2 regions of the Bacillus sp. JZ34 genome follow, and region 1 is predicted to be linked to the other one. Evidence: riboswitches for the same ligand, from Rfam matches in the RefSeq annotation. Region 1 holds a riboswitch; the other holds the start of a gene.
The links. A riboswitch is a leader RNA that binds a small molecule or an ion and turns the genes downstream of it on or off. The one in region 1 is predicted to bind lysine.
Positions count from the first base shown of each region.

Region 2: linked by a shared signal. The riboswitch ahead of M1D90_RS06515 (aspartate kinase) and the one ahead of M1D90_RS03960 (amino acid permease) in region 1 are both predicted to bind lysine.

Region 1 covers NZ_CP096403.1:806,993-811,190, forward strand. Annotated here, with positions in the region: gene M1D90_RS03945 (LTA synthase family protein) at 1-713, opposite strand, end outside; gene M1D90_RS03950 (metal-dependent hydrolase) at 813-1,283, opposite strand; gene sspJ (small acid-soluble spore protein SspJ) at 1,523-1,663, shown strand; lysine riboswitch at 1,823-1,999, shown strand; gene M1D90_RS03960 (amino acid permease) at 2,114-3,517, shown strand; gene M1D90_RS03965 (FecCD family ABC transporter permease) at 3,674-4,198, shown strand, end outside.
Region 2 covers NZ_CP096403.1:1,293,040-1,297,237, forward strand. Annotated here, with positions in the region: gene uvrC (excinuclease ABC subunit UvrC) at 1-1,647, shown strand, start outside; lysine riboswitch at 1,712-1,892, shown strand; gene M1D90_RS06515 (aspartate kinase) at 2,040-3,272, shown strand; gene M1D90_RS06520 (sensor histidine kinase) at 3,841-4,198, opposite strand, start outside.

The DNA of each region.
Region 1 (4,198 bases):
CCGAACATATCTTGGTTCGGTTTGCTGTAGTCAGCGTTTGTGTAGTTCTCGATCGTTGCCAGGCTGTTTTCATCAGCGACCGCTTTTTGTGTCAAATTAAAAGTCTGTGAAATGCCGTCCAACAGATGAAACTGATATAAGCCGATGTTTTTTACAAGCACTTCCCTGTCGTAGGAGTAGCTTAAAAACTTCGGCTGATCCAGCTCCGACAGGGCGAGATTAAACAGTACCGTGCCGGCGGCTGCCGCGTAGTAGATCTTAACGGCTTTAGCGGAAAGCTTTTTGCCGGTTCTTGTGCGCGTTTTTGCCAGCCAGACTAAAAGAGCCAAATCCAGAAAAAGCGCGATGAAAACCGGATTGAACAGCTCCTGAAAACTGCTCCCAAGCCCCCCGAGGTTTTTTGCCTGGAACAGGACGGGAACAGTGATGAAATCGATGTAGAAACCATAGAAAATACTGTTTGCAATCAAGATGCCCGTCAGGACGACATTAGCCCCGATTAAATAGAGGCGCTGCGTTTTTTCGCGAAAAAAGAGGCTGATGCCGAGTACAGGGATGAGAAAGCTAAGCGGGTTGATAAACAGGATCAATTCCTGAAGTGCGTTGTCAATTTGTAAATTAAAGCCCAGCTTGTAGATGAAGTACGTTTTCATCCACATAAAAAATATGGATAGGCATAAAAACCACTGCTTTTTAAAAAATTGTTCTTTCATATAAATAGCTCCTCACATATAATCCCCGCAGGTAAAGAACACCAAGATAAAACGACTGAACAAAGCATAATACAGCAATCGGTCAAACCGTCCCTTTCGTCAGGCGATCAAGTTCGCAATAAAATAGCACGAAACAACGGTGAGCACAGCCAGAACGCCTTGTTCCGCCTTCCCGCCGGTTTTAATATAAAGGGGCAGCCGAACCTTAATGGCGGACGGAAAGAAAAGTTTGATGCCATTTACAGTCCCGGCATCAAGGAGCAGATGGCTCGCCATTCCGGCCATCAATCCGACAAAAATGCTCTGATCTGTAAAATATAAATGTGCCGCAAATGCCGTGATGAGCAAAAAGAGCAGGCTGTGTGTAAACGTCCTGTGCCCGAAGACAGAACTGACCACTGCTGATAAAATCGGTAGCCTTCTGCCGATCTTGCTCTTTGTATGGCAAATATCCGGAATCAATGCTCCGATAACGCCCGAAGCTGTCATGAACACTGGATCATATCCGTAAAAATAAGCAGCAGCCGTGCAAGAAGCGACCCCTCCCATGATGTGTGTTTTTCCTGTCATATCGCTTCTCCTTTAAGACCTATAACAATTTCCTAATGAAAACTATATCAAGAGTTCTGGCGGCCTTCAAGACAGATGGTGGCAACTTGTCAGGCAAAAAACGCATTTTCCTGAGGCAATCAGCATGTTTACATCTAGAATATGGTGTTTTCAGTTAAAAAACACATTCAAGGTTCTGCATAATTTTAAAGTGATAAGCCAAATTAAAATTGTACCACATTTTTAAAGAGGTGATTCATTTGGGTATTTTCTTCAATAAAGATAGAGGAAATAAGGAAAAGGACCAAAACGCCGTTCGGGGGGCGCTTGAAGATGCAGGACAAGCGCTGAAAGGAGACCCTTTGCAAGAGGCGGTCAACAAAAAGAAAAACAACCGATAAATGACAGATGGAAGCGCCGTCTTCCATTCTGCAGAAGGCTGCCGAAACAGGCGGCCTTTTGGCGCGGCTGTCCGTTTTTCCATCACTTCCCTTTGACAGATTAAAATTTCTCTGGTAACCTCTTTTCAGAATATGTGATAAATCCTCACTCTTAACTCTTAGTGAGGTAGAGGTTGCGCGGATGATGAGTCGCATGTGTGAGGCTGATGGGGCCGATGATCATATGCAAAAGGCATCAGCGCCGAAGCATAAGGAAGCCATTCATTCTTTATGCTGGGTCTGCATTGAATAAGTGCAGGACTGCCGCGGGTTTTCCCGCGGAGGGCTATCCGGAGATCAAGAGTGTATGTTTAACCAAAGCATGGACTTTTGTTCATGCTTTTTTTATTTTGAATGATCTCACGGTCTGGTCCGGCATATTTTTTATAAAATGCTCGGAGGTTATATCTTATGGAACAGACAAAAAAATGGGGCTTCTGGCTTCTTACCGCTTTTGTTGTCGGCAATATGGTCGGCTCAGGGATTTTTATGCTCCCCAGCACACTCGCCCAGACGGCAAGCCCGTTCGGCGTAACGGCGGCATGGCTGGTGACGGGTGCGGGGGTGCTGATGATCGCCCTTGTATTCGGTCATTTATCCATTCGCCGCCCGGATCTTAAAGCAGGTCCGCAAAGCTATGCAAGAGCTTTATTCTCAGACCCTAAAAAAGGGAATGCGGCAGGTTTTACAATGGTATGGGGGTATTGGGTGGCAAGCTGGATCAGCAACGTGGCCATCATTACAAGCCTTGCAGGCTATTTGACGACTTTCCTGCCGATCTTAACTGACGGACGCGAGCTGATTGAACTCGGCGGCCACCCCGTTACACTCGGCCAGCTCTTGACATTTATCGTATGTACAATCTTGTTATGGGGGACGCATTTCATCTTAGTCTCCAGCATAAATGGAGCGGGCAAACTGAACTTTTTAGCAACTTTTTCAAAAGTGCTTGGGTTTGTCCTGTTTATTGTTGCAGGTTTGTTCGTTTTTCAGACGGCTTTATTCGAATCATTTTATTTTCCAATCGAATCAGAAGGCAAAAGTATTGGGCTGGGCGGACAGGTTCACAATGCGGCGATTTCAACGCTGTGGGCGTTTGTCGGCATCGAGTCTGCGGTAATCTTATCAGGGCGCGCATCATCCCAGCGCGATGTCAAACGCGCGACGATTACCGGACTGTTAATTGCGCTCGGCATTTATATGGTCATCACTTTAATAACGATGGGCGTCATCCCGCACGATCAGCTCCAGGCCTCGGATAAACCGTTCGTTGATGTGCTGCACGTGATCATCGGCAGCTTTGGCAGCGTAATTATGGCGGTCTTGGCAATCGTTTCTTTGTTTGGATCGATGCTCGGCTGGATTTTAATCGGCGCAGAGGTTCCGTATCAGGCGGCAAAGGCCGGTGATTTTCCTGCTTTCTTTGCGAAAACGAACAAAAAGGGAAGCCCGGTTAATTCATTGATCGTCACAAACGTGATGTCGCAGATCTTTATTTTCTCAACGGTTTCGGGAACGATCAGCGAGGCCTTTACGTTTTTAACAACGTCGGCGACGCTCGCTTACCTTGTGCCTTATCTTGTGGCGGCTGTTTTCAGCTTGAAGCTCATCCTCAAAGGGGAGACATACGGCGAACTGAAAGGTTCAAGAACAGGGGACGGCATCATCGCTTTGGCTGCTCTGGTGTATTCTTTATGGGTCATCGTTTCAGGTACGTCTGACTTAACCACCTTTATCTTGGGAATCGGGCTGTTTTTCGTCGGTCTTGCGATCTACCCGTTCGTCTACAAAAAGTTCAAAAATAATCAAGTGTGATAAAGTTCTTTGCCAGCCGGGTCTTTTAGCAGAAGATCGGCTGGCTTTTTGATTCCCGCCGAAATTTTTGATTAAAATTTCCGCTTAGGCCTGTTATACTATAAAATGAAAATGATAATCGTTATCGGTTAAAAAGATCGAAAGGAATGGCATCGAGTGAGCTCTTACAAAAACATACATCGTATCAACAGCGCGGATGGCCCTGATGAAGAACAGAAACCGATCAGCCGTCCGCTTGGAGCTGTTTTTGTCCTGGCCGGCGGAATCATGCTACTGCTGTTTGGCGCCGCATTATCGATTGCGCTCGGTGCGGCTGATATAAAGCTTGGAACGGTTTGGGACGCCATTTTTCATTTTGATGCGAAAAATACGGCCCATCAAATTATTCAGGAACTCAGACTGCCAAGGACGGTAAGTGCGGCTCTTGTGGGCGCCTGCTTGGCGGTTTCCGGAGCCGTGATGCAGGGGATGACGAGAAACCCTCTCGCATCGCCGGAAATTATGAGCGTCACGCACGGGTCAGCTTTCGCAATTGCTGTCGCGTTTGCTTTTTTTCCGGGAACCTCATCGGTCGGGCTGATGATCTGGTCGTTTGCCGGCGCGGGTCTTGGAGCGGGACTCGTTTTTGCGATCGGAATGTTTTCAAAAGGCGGTCTTACGCCTGTAAAGCTGGCTTTGGCC
Region 2 (4,198 bases), 490 kb from region 1:
TCCTATTTCAGCGGGTCCCATGATGCCAAAACACAGCGTCTTGTCAGTGAAATTGAAGATTTTGAATACATTGTCACCTCCTCGAACATCGAAGCGCTCATTCTTGAAATGAATTTAATCAAAAAGTACGACCCGAAATATAACGTGATGCTGAAAGATGATAAAAGCTACCCGTTTATTAAAATCACGAACGAGCGGCATCCGAAGCTGATTGTCACGAGGAAGGTCAAAAAAGACAAAGGCCGCTATTTCGGGCCGTATCCCAATGTCCAGGCTGCGAGGGAAACAAAAAAGCTGCTGGACCGCCTCTATCCGCTCAGAAAGTGCGCCAAACTGCCGGACCGCGTCTGTTTGTACTATCATCTCGGACAATGTCTGGCGCCATGCGTATATGATGTGTCTGAGGAGACAAACCGACAGCTCACAGAAGAAATCACCCGCTTTTTAAAGGGCGGATACAATGAAGTCAAGAAAGAACTTGAAGCAAAAATGCTCGAAGCCTCGGAAAACCTGCAGTTCGAACGGGCGAAAGAATTCCGCGATCAAATGGCCCATATCGAGTCAACGATGGAAAAACAGAAAATGATGCTGAATGACATGGTTGACCGCGATGTATTTGCCTATTCGTATGACAAGGGCTGGATGTGCGTCCAGGTCTTCTTTATCAGGCAGGGCAAATTGATTGAAAGAGATGTCAGCATGTTTCCTTTATACAGGGAAGCAGACGAGGAGTTTTTGACGTTCATCGGGCAATTTTACTCAAAAAACAACCATCTCCTCCCAAGGGAAATTTTGGTTCCAGACAGCGTCGATAAGGACATGATTGAGGAGCTTTTGGACGTGAACGTGCGCCAGCCGAAAAGGGGAGCGAAGAAAGACCTGCTGCTCCTTGCCCATAAAAATGCAAAGCTCGCTTTGAAAGAGAAGTTTTCGCTCATTGAACGGGACGAAGAGCGGACGATCGGCGCGATTGAAAAGCTCGGCAAAGCACTGGGCATCTACACGCCGTACCGAATTGAAGCGTTTGATAATTCAAATATTCAAGGAACGGACCCCGTTTCGGCGATGGTCGTCTTTCTCGACGGAAAACCGCATAAAAAAGAGTACCGCAAATATAAGATTAAGACGGTTGAAGGCCCTGACGACTACGGGTCAATGCGCGAAGTCATCAGAAGAAGATATACAAGGGTGCTGAAAGAGAATCTGCCGCTGCCTGATTTAGTATTGATCGACGGCGGAAAAGGCCAGGTGTCTGCCGCCCTTGACGTTTTGGAAAATGAATTGGGGCTCGATGTCCCTGTTGCCGGTCTGGTGAAAGATGATAAACACAGAACTTCCAACCTTTTGATCGGCGACCCCCTTGAGATCGTCCAGCTTGAGCGGAACAGCCAGGAATTTTACCTGCTTCAGCGCATTCAGGATGAAGTGCACAGGTTTGCGATCAGCTTCCACAGGCAGCTCAGGGGAAAAAGCGCATTTCAATCGGTGCTCGACGGCATACCGGGCGTCGGCGAACAGCGGAAAAAACTGCTGTTAAAACATTTCGGTTCCGTTAAGAAAATGAAGGAAGCGAGCGCCGAAGATATCCGCAAGCTCGGCATCCCCCTGAAGACGGCGCAGCTGATTGAAGAGGCTTTGAAAAAATAATGTTGAACTTTTAAAAAGAATCTGATAGAATTTGTACTAATTTCATAATAAGATCGTGTGATATGGTGAAGATAGAGGTGCGAACTTCAAGAGTAGGCTTGATGAGGAAGATGGATTCCGATGAAAAAAGCCGAAAGGGGAGCGTCGCCGAAGCGGGGAAAAAATCCATTCGTTTTTCCTGCTGGCTTTACATTGAATAAATGTAAGGCTGTCAAGAAATCATTTCTTGGAGGGCTATCTCGTTGTTAAAATCATCGGCATTTTTGTTGGTTAAAGCAATGAGGGAATTCTCTCATTGCTTTTTTTGTACGAAAAAACCGTACAGCCCGCCGGTCAAGTTTTCCTCTTCATACATAAACAAGCACGAACGAAAACAAAAAGGGTGGTATTTGATGGGTCTCATCGTCCAAAAATTTGGCGGAACTTCAGTAGGATCAGTGGAAAAAATATTGAATGTCGCAAACCGCGTCATCGAGGAAAAACAGCGCGGTCATGATGTTGTCGTCGTCGTTTCAGCGATGGGCAAATCGACGGACTCCCTCGTCGCGCTTGCTAAGGAAATTACCGAGCAGCCGGGCAGCAGGGAAATGGATATGCTGCTGACAACAGGAGAACAGGTGACAATTTCGCTGTTGACAATGGCTTTGCAGAACAAGGGGTATGATGCGGTTTCCTATACAGGCTGGCAGGCCGGCATCGAAACCGAAAATATTCACGGCAACGCAAGAATTACGAACATTGATACAGGCAAGCTGAAAGAGCGTCTGAATGAAGGGAAAATCGCCGTTGTCGCCGGATTCCAGGGGACGACAGCGGAAGGTGAAATCACAACGCTCGGCAGAGGCGGATCAGATACGACAGCCGTTGCCCTCGCAGCTGCCCTGAAAGCCGATAAATGCGACATTTACACCGATGTACCGGGGGTTTTCACAACCGATCCCCGCTATGTGAAAACAGCGCGGAAGCTGGCCGGAATCTCCTACGATGAAATGCTTGAGCTTGCCAATCTTGGAGCAGGCGTCCTGCATCCGAGAGCTGTTGAATTTGCGAAAAACTATCAGGTGCCTTTGGAAGTCCGTTCAAGCACCGAAAAAGAAGCCGGCACATTAATCGAGGAGGAATCATCAATGGAACAAAATTTAATTGTAAGAGGCATTGCATTTGAAGATCAGATCACACGCGTGACCGTATGCGGCCTGGCGAGCGGCTTGACGACGCTGTCAACGATTTTTACAACGCTCGCCAAACAGAACATCAACGTTGACATCATCATTCAATCAGTGACAAGCACAAGCCAAACGTCAATTTCTTTCTCCGTGAAAACGGAAGACTTAAAACGGACGGTCGAAGTTCTCGAAGAATACAAAGACGCGCTCGACTATGAACAGATTGAAACGGAAAACAGGCTGGCCAAAGTCTCGATCGTCGGTTCAGGCATGATCTCCAACCCGGGAGTAGCAGCGGAAATGTTCGCTGTGCTGGCGGAAAAAAACATCCAGGTCAAAATGGTCAGCACATCCGAAATCAAAGTTTCGACTGTCGTCAACGAAGGCGATATGGTGAAAGCTGTTGAAGCGCTGCATGATGCTTTTGAACTGTCGAAAATAAGCATAGCTGCGAATTAAACATCCTGCAATTTGCTAGCAGGAGGAGAATGGTATGTAATCAGAGTTAGTAAGGGCTAATGCAAAGTCGAATAAGGCGGGAAATCCGCGAAAATGAAGATGAATATTTTTCCTTAGGGAGCTCAATCATATCGCTGTTTTCCGCTCTGATAAGCTTTTATCCATTGTTTGTTGTGGAATGGCTCCAGATAGTCGGGAGACGATTGATAATAACACAGAGCGATTTTACGGTGCTGCATCCTTTTTCTTCGTAAAATATATCCGCGGTCCCCGCCTATGACACTTTGTGCGAAATAAATTTGATTAAACATAGCCCAATACGGTTGCGATGTTTGTAATACCGAATCAGCCAGAGGCCAAATTTTATTCCTTTTTGATATAAATAATAGGATAGGCCGAAAAATAAAAAGTTACTTTTCAGCTATTGGTTGGCTGTTTTGGTTTCTACTTGATGTATGGGTCCTTTTTTCATATTCAAGCTATGTGCTTTTATTGTATGATGAGCGATTTCTTTATTGCTTTTTCTATATCATCTAAAACAAGCGATCAAAAAAAGTATGATGATTAATCATGATCCATTAGGTAATGGCAAATATAATTTAAAAACGGCACCTTGTTTGTTATGGTTTTCTGCAGTGATTTTACCTCCATGCACTTCTAAAATCTCCTTGCTTATGGCTAAGCCCAATCCGGCTCCTCCTGTTTTTCGATTGCGAGAGGTTTCTCCTCTGTAAAGCGGCGTAAATATCTGGTCTAACTCGGACTCGTGCAGTCCCTTTCCTTTATCCCGAATGGCAATAACAGCGTATTTTTTCTCTTCGAACAGTGAAACGTAGATGTCGCTGTTTTTAAAAGAAAATCTTATGGCATTGTCTATTATGTTGTAAAAAGCTCTGGAAAAAAGCTCGGGATCTGCATAAACATAT